2 linked regions of the Azospirillum brasilense genome follow. The protein of the gene in region 1 interacts with the protein of each later gene in a pairwise test. Links are inferred from orthologs where the notes say so. Each region holds a gene or a part of one and is shown in the gene's direction. Other genes may lie near its edges. The genes, in order: rlmB and AMK58_RS06070.

Region 1 (10,960 bases):
CGACGCGCACGGTCTTGCCGGTGCCGTTCGGCAGGTTCACCACACCGCGGACCATCTGGTCGGCGTGACGCGGATCGATGCCCAGGTTCATGGCGATTTCGATGGTCTCATCGAACTTCGCCTTGGGCAGGCCCTTGATCAGGGAGACGGCGCCTTCCAGCGAGTAGAGCGCCTCGCGGTCGACCTTCTTGTAGGAATCGGTCAGTCGCTTGCCGAGCTTCGCCATGGGATCAGCCCTCCACCACTTCGAGGCCCATCGAGCGGGCGGAACCAGCGATCATGCTCGCGGCCGCCTCGACGTCGTGGGCGTTCAGGTCCTTCATCTTCTTTTCGGCGATGTCACGAATCTGGGTCTTCGTGATCTTGCCGGCGAAAGCGCCCTTGCCGGTGGTCTGCGAACCCTTGTCGATGCCAGCGGCCTTCTTCAGGAAGTAGCTGACCGGCGGGGTCTTCGTGACGAAGGTGAAGGTACGGTCGCCGTAGGCGGTGATGACCACCGGGATCGGCATGCCGACTTCCAGGTCCTGCGTCTTGGCGTTGAACGCCTTGCAGAACTCCATGATGTTCAGGCCGCGCTGACCGAGCGCCGGGCCGATGGGCGGCGACGGATTCGCCTTGCCGGCCGGAACCTGCAGCTTGATGAAGCCAACGATTTTCTTTGCCATGTCACAACCTCCAGATACGACGCCTCGATACGCTGTCCGGCGTCGCGGGGCTTTGCGGTGCGGCTATGGCGGGCCTTCCGCAGCAGAAAGGAGCACGTGACTGTTCATCACGTGCCCCGGGAAAACGGTTGGTCTCAGACCTTTTCGACCTGGGTGTATTCCAGCTCGACCGGCGTGGAGCGGCCGAAGATCGACACCGCCACCTTGAGGCGGGCCTTCTCCTCGTCGACTTCCTCGACGGTGCCGTTGAAAGAGGTGAAGGGGCCGTCGCTCACACGAACCTGCTCGCCCACCTCGAAGGTGATCGAGGGCTTGGGGCGCTCAAAGCCTTCCTGCACCTGATGGATGATCCGCTCGGCTTCGCGCTGGCTGATCGGCTGCGGCTTGCCGCCACCACCCAGGAACCCGGTGACCTTCGGCGTGTTCTTCACGAGATGCCAGGACTCGTCCGTCAAATCCATCTTGATGAGGACGTAGCCGGGGAAGAACTTCCGCTCGGTGTTGATCTTGGAACCCCGGCGCACCTCGACCACTTCCTCGGTCGGCACCAGGATCTCTTCGAATTTGTCTTCCAGACCCTTCTGAGCCGCCTTCTCGCGGATGGCCTGGGAAACCTTCTTCTCGAAGCCCGAATAGACGTGAACGACGTACCAGCGCGCGGCCATGGCGATCAGGCTCCCAGCCCAAGGATCATACGGACGGCGAAGGCCAGCACCTGATCCACGACGAGGAAGAACAGCGAAGCCAGCACCACCATGACGAACACCATGGCGGTCGTCACGCCGGTTTCCTTGCGGGTCGGCCAGGTGACCTTGGCCACCTCGCGGCGGACGTCGCGCGCGAATTCTGCGGGGTTCACTTTAGCCATCGTAGACCGTGCGGGCTCCGGTGCGACGTGTAGGGCGCGGTCAGCGACCCGTTCTTGTTCGGTACGGCGTGGCAGGAGTGGAGGGGCTCGAACCCCCAGCCCCCGGTTTTGGAGACCGGTGCTCTACCAATTGAGCTACACTCCTATCGCCGCAGGCTCTACCCCCGGCGGGGAGCGGAGCTTATAGCGCATAGCCGCGTGGCTTGCTAGCCTTTTTATCGGCCGGCATGCCGAAAACGACAGGGATCAATCCCGCCGCCGAACCATGGGGAACGACGGCGGGATCGACACCTTTAACTTACTTGATGATCGAGGCGACGACGCCGGCGCCGACCGTACGACCACCCTCGCGGATGGCGAAGCGCAGGCCCTCGTCCATGGCGATCGGAGCGATCAGCTCGACTTCCATGGAGATGTTGTCGCCCGGCATCACCATCTCGGTGCCTTCCGGCAGCTTCACCATGCCCGTCACGTCGGTCGTGCGGAAGTAGAACTGCGGACGGTAGTTGGTGAAGAACGGCGTGTGACGGCCACCCTCTTCCTTCGTCAGGATGTAGGCCTCGGCCTTGAAGGTGGTGTGCGGCGTGATGCTGCCCGGCTTGGCCAGAACCTGGCCGCGCTCGACGTCCTCACGCTTCGTGCCGCGCAGCAGCGCGCCGATGTTGTCGCCAGCCTCACCCGAGTCGAGCAGCTTGCGGAACATCTCCACACCGGTCACGGTGGTCTTGACCGTGGCCTTCAGACCGACGATCTCGACTTCCTCGCCAACCTTGACGATGCCGCGCTCGACGCGGCCGGTCACCACGGTGCCGCGGCCCGAGATCGAGAACACGTCCTCGATCGGCATCAGGAACGGACGGTCCTTCGGACGCTCCGGCTGCGGGATGTACTGGTCGACCTCGGCCATCAGCTTGAGGATCGCGTCACGGCCGATCTCCGGCGAACGGTCCTCCAGCGCGCACAGCGCCGAGCCCTTGACGATCGGAATGTCGTCGCCCGGGAACTGGTAGGAGGACAGCAGCTCGCGCACCTCCATCTCGACCAGCTCGAGCAGCTCCGGATCGTCGACCATGTCGACCTTGTTCATGAACACCACCAGCGCCGGCACGCCGACCTGGCGGGCCAGCAGGATGTGCTCGCGGGTCTGCGGCATCGGGCCGTCGGCGGCCGACACGACCAGGATCGCGCCGTCCATCTGCGCGGCGCCCGTGATCATGTTCTTCACGTAGTCGGCGTGGCCCGGGCAATCGACGTGGGCGTAGTGGCGGTTGGTCGTCTCGTACTCGACGTGGGCGGTCGAGATCGTGATGCCACGCGCCTTCTCTTCCGGCGCCTTGTCGATCTGGTCGTAGGCGGTGAAGGTCGCGCCGCCGCTCTCGGCCAGCACCTTCGTGATCGCCGCGGTCAGCGACGTCTTGCCGTGGTCGACGTGGCCGATCGTGCCAATGTTGCAGTGCGGCTTGTTCCGCTCAAACTTTGCCTTCGCCATCGCTTTGGTCTTTCGTTCCCGACGTTCCGGACGCACACAATGGCCCGGCCGAGACCGACATTTCCCTTAGCGCGGGGGGATTGGAGCGGGTGAGGGGAATCGAACCCCCGTCGTAAGCTTGGAAGGCTTCTGCTCTACCATTGAGCTACACCCGCCTGCCATGCCCCGCCCGGCGCTATCGACCGGGAAACGCGATCACGGACAAGCCGTGGAATGTAGTGGTGGAAGGGGCTGGATTTGAACCAGCGTACGCTTACGCGGGCAGATTTACAGTCTGCTGCCTTTAACCACTCGGCCACCCTTCCTCAGGCCCGCTGCGGGACATGCCCGCCGCGGAGTTCGGCACTATGAGAATTTTTCAGGCCTTGTCAACACGTCTGAAGCAGTCCAAACCAGAAAACTGTGAATAACCGCGGCGGGCTTAGCCCCGCCCCCTCCAGTCGGACACCATGACCCGTTCGAAGAAGCCATCCGCGCCCCACGGCCAGCCCCCTGCCCCGGCCAAGAACCACTCCCCATCCCACCGCGAGTCGCGCGGCGACCGCACCTCCCCAGGGCGCGGCGCGCAGGGCGTCCTGCTCTACGGCCTGCACCCGGTGTCTGCGGCCTGGCTGAACCCGGAGCGGCGCATCCACCGTCTGATCGCGACGGAAGCGGGCCGCGCCGCGTTGGAGCCGGTGCTGGCCCAGGCCAAGGCGCGCGGGCTGCAACGGCCCGGCCTTATGCCGGCCGACCGCAACGACCTGGACCGCATGTTGCCGCCGGGCGCCGTACACCAGGGCGTGGCAGCAGACGTCGCCCCCTTGGACGAGATCGGGATCGAGGACCTCTGCGTGGAGGCCGATTCGGATCCGTCGGCGCTCGTCGTCGTCCTCGATCAGGTGACCGACCCGCACAACGTCGGCGCGATCCTGCGCTCTGCTTCGGCCTTCGGGGCCAAGGCGGTGGTGGTGACGGAGCGCAACGCGCCGGAGACCACCGGCGTCCTCGCCAAGAGCGCCTCGGGAGCACTGGAGTCGGTTCCGCTGGTGCGAGTCACCAACCTCGCCCGGGCGCTCGCCGATCTTCAGCAGGCCGGCTTCTGGACGGTCGGTCTCGCCGAGTCGGGGACGAGCACGCTGGCCCAGTGCAACCTGACGGGCCGCACCGCGCTGGTGCTGGGGGCGGAGGGGGCCGGGCTGCGCCGCCTGACCATGGAGCGTTGCGACATCGTCGCGCGCCTGCCGACCCAGGGACCGGTGGGCAGCCTGAACGTGTCCAATGCCGCCGCGGTCGCCCTCTACGAGGTCGCCCGGCTGCGCTGACGCGTCGCCAAACGCGCCGCACAGGTGAGGCTTGCTGCGGACCGCGGGGGACGCTAGTGTAAGCGCCCGCCGCCGTCTGGCCGGGCGGCATGCCGGTTTAGCTCAGTTGGTAGAGCAGCGGTTTTGTAAACCGAAGGTCGCGGGTTCGAGCCCTGCAACCGGCACCACCTTTTTTTGACCGCCAGACCGACGTCCTGCCCATGACGCACGCCACCGAAGGCGGCTCCCTGATCCCGACCGGCTCCGGCGTCATCGACGCGGAGCACAGTTCCATTCTCGACCTCCTGTCGGCGATGACCGCGGGCGGTCCGGTCGGGCTGGCGGAGCTGACCGCGCTTTCGCACGAGGTGGCGGAGCATTTCGCCACGGAAACGGTGGAGATGGCCGTTCTGGCCACGGACCGGCGGGAGCGGCACGAGCAGGCCCATCGTAGCTACTTGGCCAGCATCGACGCTCTGGTGGGTACCGCTGAGCGCGGCGCCCCGGTGACCAGCGACGACGCGAACCGGCTGATGCTATGGTTCATCGTCCACTCCAACACCGCCGACACCGAACTGGTGGAGGCCGCCCGGCGCGCCGGCGACGAGCCGCCCATGATCTCCATGGACGAATGGCTCGACGGCCTGGACGAGGCTGATCGGGACGCCTTGCGCTCCTGAGACGGCCATGACGCCCCAACCGGGGAACCGGGCCTCCAGGCAGCGGTTGGAGAGGGGACGATCCCTTCCAGCAACCGACCCAGGCTCCTTCATGGAAAAATCCGACACTCCCAACGCCGGGGCGCAGCGCCTGCGCGACGCCATCGACAAGGGCCTGACCGGCGACAAGATCCCCGCGTCTGACCCTGCTGCGGCCCCGCTGGGCACCGACGACGAGGCCGCGGGCGTCCGACCGCCTCCGGCCGCCAGCACTCACGATCCTGCCCCTTCCGACGCCCGCGCGCCCTCGGGCCACTCCAAGGGCGCCGACGCCTTCCGCAAAGGCGACCTTCCCTACGGCGAGGGCACCCGCGACGATGGATGACCGCCGCCACGAGGCGGACTGTTGCGCAAAAAAATGTCCCTCTTCCGAATGGGAAGAGGGACATTGTCATGGCGTCGAATGGTGGCGGGGCGCCTGCCCCAGTTTTCCGAAACAAATGGGCCGTCTGGCGAGTTTCCGGAACCGGTTGCCGATCAGAAATAGCGCTCCGGCACGCGCAGCACGTCGTCGGGCATCACCGGCGTGGTGATCGGGGCGCGGCGCAACTCCTTCTTGGGGTCGGCCCCGCGTGTGATCAGCACGTAGTCCTCCTTGGCGCGGTAGGTGTAGCCGCCAGCCATCGCCACCGCCGACAGGGCGGTCATGCCGTTGACATACTGGTACTGGCCGGGGTTACGGACCTCGCCCAGGATGAAGAAGGGCCGGTGGTTCAGCACCTCGACGCTGACCTTGGCATCGCGGACGTAGCCCTGCGACAGGCGCTTGGCGATGTCGGTCTCCAACTCGCGCGGGGTGTGGCCGCGGGCCGACACCTCGCCGATCAGCGGCATGGCGACCTTGCCCGACCCGTCGACGCGGAACTCGCCGGAGAGCTGCTCCTCGCCGAAGACGATGACGCGCAGCGCGTCGCCGGCCCCCAGGCGGTAGTCCGTCATCTGGGCGACGCCGGGCGGTTCGAGAGGGGCATCCTGGCCACCGGCGCAGCCGACCATCGCGGCGGCGACCACGGTCATTCCGAGCGCGCGGAACACGTTACGTCGATTCATCCCTAACCCTTCTCCATAGCTCGTGAGGACATCGGGTCCAGGCGCCCGCGGACGGAGCGGCCGAACCCTGAGCGGTCACGGAGGGAGACTAGCAACTCGCACGCGCTTGGGAAAAAGTGGAGAGGAAGTAACGCCAACGGAGGAAAAGGATTCGCATCACCGTATAGGCGGAAATGCAAAAGGGGCGCCCATCGGCAGATGAGCGCCCCTCTGTGCATGGACTAGACGAACTGATTACATCTGAGCGCCGACGCGCAGATAGACCAGATTGTCGGAGTAATCGAAACCACTGAGGTTCGAGTTACGCTTTTCGTAAGTATAGCCGCCATTCACGAAGACGTAGCGGCTGAGCTGGTAGCTGGCACCGGCCCCCAGTGTGTAGACGTCGTCGGTGCGGTCCACGCCGTTGAAGTCGTCCTGGCGCCACTGGACGCGGGCGTTCAGCAGCAGGGTGCGCAGAAGCTCGTGATCCACGCCGACCGCGGCGACGGTGCGGTTGTAGCTCGACGCGATCTGGCTGCCGCGGGCGTAGGTCGATTCGCGAACCTGACGGCTGAGCGAGCCGGTGACCGAGGTGAGCTGGGTCACCGACCAGTTCAGGCGGCCGCCCAAGGCCAGACCACCGAAATCCTTCAGCGTCGGATCATCGTAGGTCCGGCTCAGATAACCGGCATAGATCTCGCCGTTGATGAGGCCGGTCAGGTCGGTGGACAGGCCGCCGACGACCTCATAGCCGTCCGAGTCGCGGTTGACGCCGCCGAAATCCGGGGTCAGCCGGTACCGGGTCCAGTTGTAGGAGCCCTGGATGAAGGCTTCGTAGCCCTGGATGAACTCGTAGCCGGCACGGGCGGTGCCCGTGTAGCTCCAGCGGTCGCGGTCCTCCTGCGACTCCGTCCGCCCGTTGGTCAACTCGGCGTCCTGATAGGAGGTGTACTGGGCCCCACCGGTCAGGCGGACGCGCAGGCGGTTGAAGCGCTGGTTGAACGATGCCTCGCCGCCATGGGTGAAGTAGTTCACCGGCTCCGCGAAGCGCGGCACCACGGTGCCGGTGGCCAGCGACACGTCGAAGTTCGGGTCGGACCGCCCCTCATGGTCGCGGCGGCTGAACAGCAGGCCGCTGACCGAGCTGTCGCGGGTGATGTCGTAGCGGCCGTCCACCTGCGCCCGGTAATCGGCGTAGTTCTCCGACGAGTAGTCGAAGAAGCGCCCGATGTTGCCGGAGGCCGAGAAGTTCAGGGCGTGGTTGTTGAAATCCGAACGCACATCGACGCGCGGCTGGGTGACCCAGATGAAGTCGTCGCGGGTGTCGTTCTCGGTCGCGAAGACGTTGCTTTCATAGGTCAGGCCGGTTTCGATGCGCGGCAGGATACGGAACGATCCGGCGCGGATGCCGAGCTGTTCGACCTCCGGACGGCGGCGCTCCAGCACGGTTTCACCGGGCTGCAGTTCCTGGGCGCTCACCGGCGTGGCCGCGGGCAGCGCCGTCAGCACGGTGGACGCGAGCGCGAGGGCGAGAAGGGACAGGGAGCTGGGCTTCATGGGTCACCGCGCAAGGCTGAAATCAGTGGCTCGTATCGGGCGGCCGAATGGCCTTGGAATGTGCAATCGCCGCTCCGGCAGAAGCGGACAGTCGCTGCAAAGACAACTCATGGCGTGATGTCCGTGCAACAGTGAAGCCGTTCAGCCGTGGTTTTTGCCCGCGCCTGTGTTGTTGGCGCAACAAGACTTGCGTCAGACGCGCGCTCTATTGCCATACGCCCGCACCATTAGAGCTAAGGTCATACGACCACGAAACCACACGTCCGCCTCCTCGGGAACCACCCTTCGGCAACACCCGTTCACGCAAATGCGGTCTAGAGCCGCGCCTTGAAGCGATGAGGAAGCGCCGAGCATGACCAGACCCCTGACCACTCCCCCGCCGCCCAAATCACCCCGCCATCCTGGTGACGATGTTGTGATGCCCCCCTACACACCGGGGAGTGTCCCACCGCCGGACGGCGACCTTCCAAAGTCCGACCGCGAAAGGACTCCGCCGCCGAACACTTATCCACCGAAACAAAATCCATAATTGAAATACGGACAACCGTTTGGCATGACCAAAACACACCCGCATATGCAGATTGCCCGCCAGTCCATCGGAAAGATTATTGAAACGCACGACTCATCTTCGTTCGCGAGTGCTTTACACTTTAAATAGTCAAAGGGCCTAGACTGTGGCTCTATGCCGCAGCGACGAGCGTTGCCTATTGCGACTTCCACCCCTAGGCTTCAAGGCGAAGCCTGCTGCATTTGGCGCAAGCCTGGGAACATTCCCAGGATCGGCGCCGAACCTGTCGCACGGTGTTCCGCCGACACCCGCCGCAACCGGAAACGGTCCGGCTCCGCAACGCTCGTGTGCGCCCATGGATCAGATTGCCCATCCTCCGACCGACGATTACCTGCTGACCGGGCAGGTGCACTATCGCCTCCGCCGGGCCCACCAGCGCGCGTCCTCCATCTTCATGGACATGATCGGCGACTCCCAGCTCACCCCAACCCAGTGGGGTGCCCTGGTCACGCTGCGGACCGAAAGGTCGCTGTCGCAGAACCAGCTCGGACGGCTGACCTTCATGGACCCGGCGACCACCCAGGGGGTGATCCTGCGCCTTGTCGAGCGCAACCTGGTGGAGCGCCAGCCGGACCCGCAGGACCGGCGTCGCACCAGCGTCAGCCTGACCCGCGCCGGCCAGTCGCTGGTCAGCACCCTGCTGGAGAATGCCACGAGGGCGCATCACCGCACGCTTGACCCGCTGACCCCGGAGGAGCAGGCGACCTTCCTCCTGCTTCTCTCGCGCCTGATGTGAGGCTGGTGTCACCCGCACCGGCACCGGCACGGGGAAAACCGGCTTGGTGAAAACCGGCATGATGCGGCGCAACGGAACGGTGACTTTTGCGGTGGGTTTGCTATGAACGCAGACATTGCGTTCACGCTGCCGTTCCATGCGTTCACGCAGCCGCCAACCGCGCCGGGATACCGCTGACCATGAACCGCCGCCATCTCCTGCTTGCGCCGGGTGCTGCCGCCCTCGCCACCGCCCTTTGCTTCGCCGCGCCGATGCCTGCCGCCCAGGCCCAATCGGGCGGCCAGCCGATTCGCGTCGGCGAGATCAACAGCTACACCGGCCTGCCGGCCTTCACGATCCCCTACCGCCAGGGCTGGCAGCTCGCGGTAGAGGAGGTGAACGCGGCGGGTGGCCTGCTCGGCGGTCGCAAGCTGGAGGTCATCTCCCGCGACGACGCCGGCAAGCCGGACGACGCCGTGCGCGTCGCGCAGGAGTTGCTGTCGAACGAGAAGGTCGAGTTGCTGGCCGGCACCTACTTCTCCCACGTCGGGCTGGCCGTGGCGGACTTCGCCGCGCGCAACAAGCTTCCCTTCGTGGCGGCGGAGCCGCTGACCGACGCCATCACCTGGACCAAGGGCAACCGCTACACCTTCCGCCTGCGCCCCAGCACCTACATGCAGGCGGCCATGCTGGTTGAGGAGGCGGCGAAGCTGCCAGCCAAGCGCTGGGCCACCGTCGCCCCCAACTACGAATACGGCCAGTCGGCGGTGCAGTGGTTCCGCCAACTCCTGTCGGAGAAGCGGCCGGACGTCGAGTTCGTCGCCGAGCAGTGGCCGGCCCAGGGCAAGCTGGAGGCGGGGCCGACCGTGCAGGCGCTGGCCGCGGCCAAGCCCGACGCCATCTTCAACGTCACCTTCGGCGCCGACCTCGCCAAGTTCGTGCGCGAGGGCGAGGGGCGCGGCCTGTTCCGCAACCGCACCGTCGTCAGCCTGCTGACCGGCGAGCCGGAGTATCTCGACCCGATGAAGGACGAGGCGCCGGAAGGCTGGATCGTCACCGGCTACCCGCAGGAGCAGATCGACACGCCGGAGCACAAGGCCTTCCGCGAGGCCTATGCGAAGCGCTTCAACGAGCCGCCGCGCCAGGGCTCGGTCGTCGGCTACGCCACCTTCAAGGCCATCGCCGCCGCGGTGGAGAAAGCCGGCTCCACCGATGCGGAGAAGGTCGTCGACGCACTGTCCGGCCTGGAGCTGTCCAGCCCCTTCGGCCCGATCACCTTCCGCGCGCTCGACCATCAGGCGACGATGGGCGCCTATGTCGGCAAGACCACGGTGAAGGACGGCCAGGGCGTGATGACCGGCTGGCGCTACGCCGACGGGGCGGACTATCTGCCGTCCGACGAGGCCGTCCGCAAGATGCGCCCGGAGTAAGGGGGCGGCGTTCTTGCCCCCACCCTTCCCTCCCCCGCTCCGCAGGAGAGGGAGATTGATCCCCTCCACCGCGCAGCGGGGGAGGGTTAGGGAGGGGGCAAAAAGGCCACTCTCCCGCCGACCCTGCCGAAAGAGCCGATGTCCTTCTACCTCGTGCAATTCCTCAGCGGCCTCGCCACGGCGGCGACGCTGTTCCTGGTGTCGTCCGGGCTGACCATCGTGTTCGGCGTGACGCGGATCGTGAATTTCGCGCACGGCTCCTTCTACATGCTGGGCGCCTATCTCGGCTGGACGCTGGTGGAGCGCTTAGGGAGCACGCCGCTGGGCTTCTGGGGCGCGGTGGCCGCGGCCTCGCTGGCGGTCGGCCTGCTCGGCGCGCTGATGGAGGTCGGGCTGCTGCGCCGCCTTTACCGCTCGCCTGAGCTGTTCCAGCTTCTCGCCACCTTCGGCGTGGTGCTGGTCGTGCAGGACGCCGCCTCGTGGATCTGGGGGTCGGAGGATCTGCTCGGCCGGCGGGCGCCGGGGCTGCGCGGCTCCGTGGACATCCTCGACCAGCCCTTCCCCCTCTACGACCTCGTGCTGATCGGGCTGGGGCCGCTGGTGCTGGGCCTGCTCTGGCTGCTCTTCAACCGCA
Region 2 (4,939 bases), 930 kb from region 1 along the record:
CGCAGCGGGCCGATGCCACCGTGGGCGGCACGCGACTGCCAACGGATAGGGCGAAGTGAACAATATTTGTGCACATGCTGCAAGCAATCCGCGCAGCCTTGTCCGTTCGGATGGGGTAGCGCCGGCTTTCCACCCGGCTTTTCACATTGATGGACAAGGTGGAAAATAGAGCTTGACCCGCCCCGTCCCTTGGGGCAAATAGGCGACCCCGGTGGCGGTGGTAGCTCAGTTGGTAGAGCTCTCGGTTGTGGTCCGAGCGGTCGTGGGTTCGAGTCCCATCCATCGCCCCAGTCCTCCTTGACGGCGGATGTGTCGGTTTCGTGAGCAGTTCACGCCGGCGTTGCATCGGTCGGGGCGACGGGTCGGGTGTTTGCGGACGAATCTTTTCGTCCCCGGTGGCGGTGGTAGCTCAGTTGGTAGAGCTCTCGGTTGTGGTCCGAGCGGTCGTGGGTTCGAGTCCCATCCATCGCCCCAGTCCTTTCTTCCAATTCCTGTGCCAATCAGGCCAGTCCTTTCATTCCCCCTGTGCCCGGCTATGCTGCGGCCGTCGCGGTGCTTATTGTGCCGGGTGACGGTGATGCGGGATTGCGGCGGGTGGAGGCGATGGACGAACTGCTTTCCGTGGCGGAGATGTACCGTGCCGACGCGCTGACCATGGCGGGCGGCGTGCCGGGGCCTGTGCTGATGGAAGCGGCGGGGGCCGCGGTGGTGCGCGCGGTCTGCGAGCGCTGGGCGCCGCACCCGACCGTCGTCCTGTGCGGTCCGGGCAACAATGGCGGAGATGGCTTCGTCATCGCGCGCCTTCTTCTCGAAGCGGGCTGGCCGGTGCGGCTGGCCCTGCTGGGGTCCCGCTCCGCCCTGCGCGGCGACGCGGCGGTGGCGGCCGGTCACTGGACCGGGCCGGTGGAGGCCGCCGACCCCTGGCTGCTGGAGGGCAACCCCCTGGTCATCGACGCGCTGTTCGGGGCCGGGCTGGCCCGTCCGCTCGACGGCATGGCCAAGGAGGTCGTCGAGGCGATGGCGGGGCGCACCGTCGTCGCCGTGGACGTGCCCAGTGGTCTGCACGGCGACAGCGGTCAAGTGATGGGGGTGGCCCCGCAGGCGGCGCTGACCGTCACCTTCTTCCGCCGCAAGCCCGGCCATCTGCTGCTGCCGGGCCGCGCCCTGTGCGGCGAGGTTGTGGTCGCCGACATCGGCATTCCCGACACCGTGCTGGACGCCATCGCGCCGCAAACCCTGGTGAACGGCCCGGAGTTGTGGCGGCAGTGCTTTCCCTGGCCACGGCTCGACGCTCACAAATACGCGCGGGGGCATGCGGTGGTGCTCGGCGGGGCGCGGATGACCGGTGCGGCGCGCTTGTCGGCGCGCGGTGCCCTGCGCGCGGGGGCGGGGCTGGTCACGGTGGCCTGTCCGCCCGACTCGGTGCCGATCTACGCCGCCGGCTCGCCCAGCCTGATCGTGGCTGACGTGGCGGACGGCGCCGCCTTCGAGGCGCTGCTGGCGGACCCACGCAAGAACGCGGCGCTGCTGGGGCCGGGCGCCGGCGTCGGTGCGGACACGCGGAGCCATGTGGTCGCGGCTCTTGGCGCCGGAAAGGCGTGCGTGCTCGACGCCGATGCGCTGACCAGCTTCGCCGAATCGCCATCCGCTCTGCTCGACCGGCTGAACGGGCGCTGCCTGCTGACCCCGCACGAGGGCGAGTTCGCGCGGATCTTCCCGGACATCGCGGTCCAGGACGTTGGCAAACTGGCGCGCGCCCGCGCCGCGGCGGCGCGCTGCGGCGCGGTCGTCCTTCTGAAGGGCGCCGACACGGTGGTCGCGGCGCCGGACGGACGGGCCGTCGTCAACGCCAACGCTCCGGCGGATCTGGCGACCGCCGGGTCGGGAGACGTGCTGGCGGGCATGGCGCTCGGGCTGATCGCTCAAGGAATGAACACGTTCGACGCCGCCTGCGCCGCGGTCTGGCTGCATGGCGCGGCGGCAACCGCGTTCGGGCCGGGTCTGATCGCCGAGGATTTGCCGGATGCGCTGCCGGGGGTGCTGAAGCGGCTCAAGGCGGGGGCGCGCTGACCCTGTTCGCCCAAGGCATACATACGCCTGGACAGGGAGGCTTACTCTTAAGGCCGGGCTCAAGCTATGGCTTGCCGAGAGCGCCCCCGCACGCCAGACTCTGGGTATGAGCGAGACGCCAGAAATCAAATCCGCCGAGCCCGTTCCGTCCCAGGCCCCAACCTCGGGGATGGGAGCGCCGCCGGGCCTGCTCGACCGCACCCTGGACACGCTGCGCGCGGGCTGGCGCGAGATCGCCGCTTCCGCCCGCGGGGTGGTCGGCGCCGCGCCGCGCGCCAATCTGCCCAAGGAGGACGCGGAGCGGCTGAAGGAGCAGATCGAAGCCTGTCTGGAGGGCCGCGGCGGCGAGGTGTCGGCGCGGGCACGGGCAGCGCAGCTCGGCCGCACCTATCTGGCGCTGGACGGGCAGGGGCGGCGCAATTTCCTGATGATGCTGGCGCGCGACTTCGACGTGGACCGCGCCGCCGTCGACCAGGCGATGGCGACCTTCCAGACGGCGGGCGATCCGGTGTCGCGCGGCCACGCCGAGCGCGCCCTGCGCCGCGCCTTGGAACCGCCGCGGCTGCGGCTGCTCACTCAGTTCAACGGCCTGCCGGAAGGGGTGAAATTCCTGGTGGACCTGCGCGCCGAGCTGATGGAGATGGCACGCGGCGAACCGCTGCTCCAGGCGCTGGAGGACGATCTCAAGAGCCTGCTGCGCAACTGGTTCGACGTCGGCTTCCTGGAGATGCGCCGGATCACCTGGGACAGCCCGGCCTCGCTCCTGGAAAAGCTCATCAAATACGAGGCGGTGCACGAGATCAGCGGTTGGCGGGACCTGAAGGACCGCCTCGACTCCGACCGCCGCTGCTTCGCCTTCTTCCACCCGCGCATGCCGAACGAGCCGCTCATCTTCGTCGAGGTCGCTCTGGTCCAGGGCATGTCGGACAACGTCCAGGCGCTGCTCGACCCCTCCGCCCCGGTCTGCGACCCGAAGAGCGCCGACAGCGCCATCTTCTATTCCATCTCCAACGCCCAGGTCGGGCTGGCGGGAATCAGCTTCGGCAACTTCCTCATCAAGCGGGTGGTGGACGGGCTGACCGGCGAATTCCCCAACATCAAATGCTTCGCCACCCTGTCGCCGATTCCCGGCTTCCGCCGCTGGCTGGACCGGGAGCTGGCGGACCGCGGCGATTCGCTGCTCAGCCCGCCCGAGGCGGAGCGCATCGCCGAGGCCATGACCGCCCGGCACGATGGTGGCGAATCGGAGACGGAAGGCGACGCGGAGGAACGTCCGGTGCTGGCCGGCGCCTTGGCTCTGCCCGACTGGCACACCGATGAGGAGCTTCAGAAGCAGCTTCGCGGCCCGTTGATGAGGCTGTGCGCGCATTACTTGACGACCGCGCGCGCGTCGGACCGCCGCAGCGAACGGCCGGGCGCGGCGCCGGCGCGAGCGCTCGACCCGGTCGCGCACTTCCATCTCAGCAACGGCGCCCGCATGGAGCGGCTGAACTGGCTGGGTGACCGTTCGGCCAAGGGCGTGCGCCAATCCTGCGGGATGATGATCAACTACCGCTACAAGCCGGGGGAAATCGACGCCAACCACGAAGCGTACCGGGGGGAGGGCAAGGTCAACGCCTCCTCCTCCATCCGGTCGCTGGGGAAGGGGGGCGGATGAGCCGGTTTGCCGCCCGCCGGGGCGTCGTCGTCGTCGCGTCCGGCGCCCCCCACCAATGGCGTGCGGAGCGGCGCCCATTTTGCCTGTTTGCGGCGCGAACCCTGTGCTATAGAGCGGACTTCGCCGGCAGTCCGTCGGGTGTTCCGCACCCGTCGCGGGCTGTCTATGCCATTGCGGGCGTGGCGGAACTGGTAGACGCGCCGGATTTAGGTTCCGGTGACTTCGGTCGTGGGGGTTCGAGTCCCTTCGCCCGCACCATGGCAACAGCTTGGACCGCATGGGAACACACGGTTTCGGGCCGCCCGGACGGGCGCCGCCGGGCCGGACAACGAGATAGGCTTTCGTTCCGATGAACATCACCGAGACCAGCGCCGACGGCCTGAAGCGCGAGTACAAGGTCGTCATTTCCGCCCAGGATATCGAACAGAAGGTGCAGGGCCGGCTCGAAGAGCTGCGCCGGACGGTGCAGCTCCCCGGCTTCCGTCCGGGCAAGGTGCCGGTTGCCGTGATCAAGCAGCGCTACGGCGGCAGCGTGCTGGCCGAGGCTCTGGAGGATGCGATCGCCGACAGCTCGCGCCAGGCGCTGAACGAGCGCGGCCTGCGCATCGCCATGCAGCCGAAGATCAACGTCGAGAAGTACGAGGACGGCGGCGACCTGTCCTACACCATGGGCGTCGAGCTTCTGCCGGACATCGAGCCGGGCGATCTCAGCGGCCTGGAGCTTGAGAAGCCGGTCGCCACGGTCGAGGACTCGGCCGTCGACGAGGCGCTGACCCGTCTGGCCTCCGCCCATTCGGTGCAGGCCCCGGTCACCGAGGACCGCGCGGCCGAGAAGGGCGACATCGCCGTGATCGACTTCGCCGGTTCGGTCGATGGCGAGGCCCTGCCGGGCATGGACGGCAAGGACTACCCGCTGGAGCTGGGCGCCAACCAGTTCGTTCCGGGCTTCGAGGACCAGCTGGTCGGCGCCAAGGCCGGCGAGCACCGCACGGTGAAGGTCACCTTCCCGGCCGACTACCCGCACGACCGCCTGAAGGGCGCGGACACCGTGTTCGAGGTGGACGTCAAGGAACTCCGCAAGAACGTCCCGGCTGAGGTCAACGACGACCTTGCCAAGGAGTTCGGCATGGAGAGCCTGGAGAAGCTGCGCGAGGCCGTCGGCGACCGCATCAAGGGCGAATACGCCAACGTGTCGCGCCTGCGCGTCAAGCG

What was found.
Region 2: the proteins of rlmB (region 1) and AMK58_RS06070 interact in binary tests that used the Escherichia coli proteins (3 or more experiments, as listed by UniProt). The link is inferred for Azospirillum brasilense from one-to-one orthologs.

Annotation. Positions count from the first base shown.
Region 1 is NZ_CP012914.1:2,250,165-2,261,124, forward strand. The notes cover bases 2,531-5,398. They hold rlmB (23S rRNA (guanosine(2251)-2'-O)-methyltransferase RlmB), read left to right. Parts: upstream 2,531-3,471; coding sequence 3,472-4,326; downstream 4,327-5,398. Other genes in these bases: tuf (elongation factor Tu), read right to left, coding at 2,531-3,022; AMK58_RS10510 (hemerythrin domain-containing protein), read left to right, coding at 4,527-4,985; AMK58_RS10515 (hypothetical protein), read left to right, coding at 5,077-5,349. In the rest of the region: rplA (50S ribosomal protein L1), read right to left, coding at 1-226; rplK (50S ribosomal protein L11), read right to left, coding at 231-665; transcription termination/antitermination protein NusG, read right to left, coding at 800-1,330; preprotein translocase subunit SecE, read right to left, coding at 1,336-1,533; more of tuf, read right to left, coding at 1,832-2,530; AMK58_RS10520 (polysaccharide biosynthesis/export family protein), read right to left, coding at 5,502-6,074; AMK58_RS10525 (outer membrane beta-barrel protein), read right to left, coding at 6,309-7,613; AMK58_RS10530 (MarR family winged helix-turn-helix transcriptional regulator), read left to right, coding at 8,477-8,917; AMK58_RS10535 (ABC transporter substrate-binding protein), read left to right, coding at 9,097-10,326; AMK58_RS10540 (ABC transporter permease), read left to right, coding at 10,465-10,960. UniProt on the Escherichia coli protein: Specifically methylates the ribose of guanosine 2251 in 23S rRNA.
Region 2 is NZ_CP012914.1:1,326,120-1,331,058, forward strand. Bases 11-2,836 are described here. They hold AMK58_RS06070 (bifunctional ADP-dependent NAD(P)H-hydrate dehydratase/NAD(P)H-hydrate epimerase), read left to right. Parts: upstream 11-603; coding sequence 604-2,070; downstream 2,071-2,836. Other genes in these bases: AMK58_RS06075 (malonyl-CoA decarboxylase), read left to right, coding at 2,177-2,836. Also shown: more of AMK58_RS06075, read left to right, coding at 2,837-3,727; tig (trigger factor), read left to right, coding at 4,077-4,939. UniProt on the Escherichia coli protein: Bifunctional enzyme that catalyzes the epimerization of the S- and R-forms of NAD(P)HX and the dehydration of the S-form of NAD(P)HX at the expense of ADP, which is converted to AMP.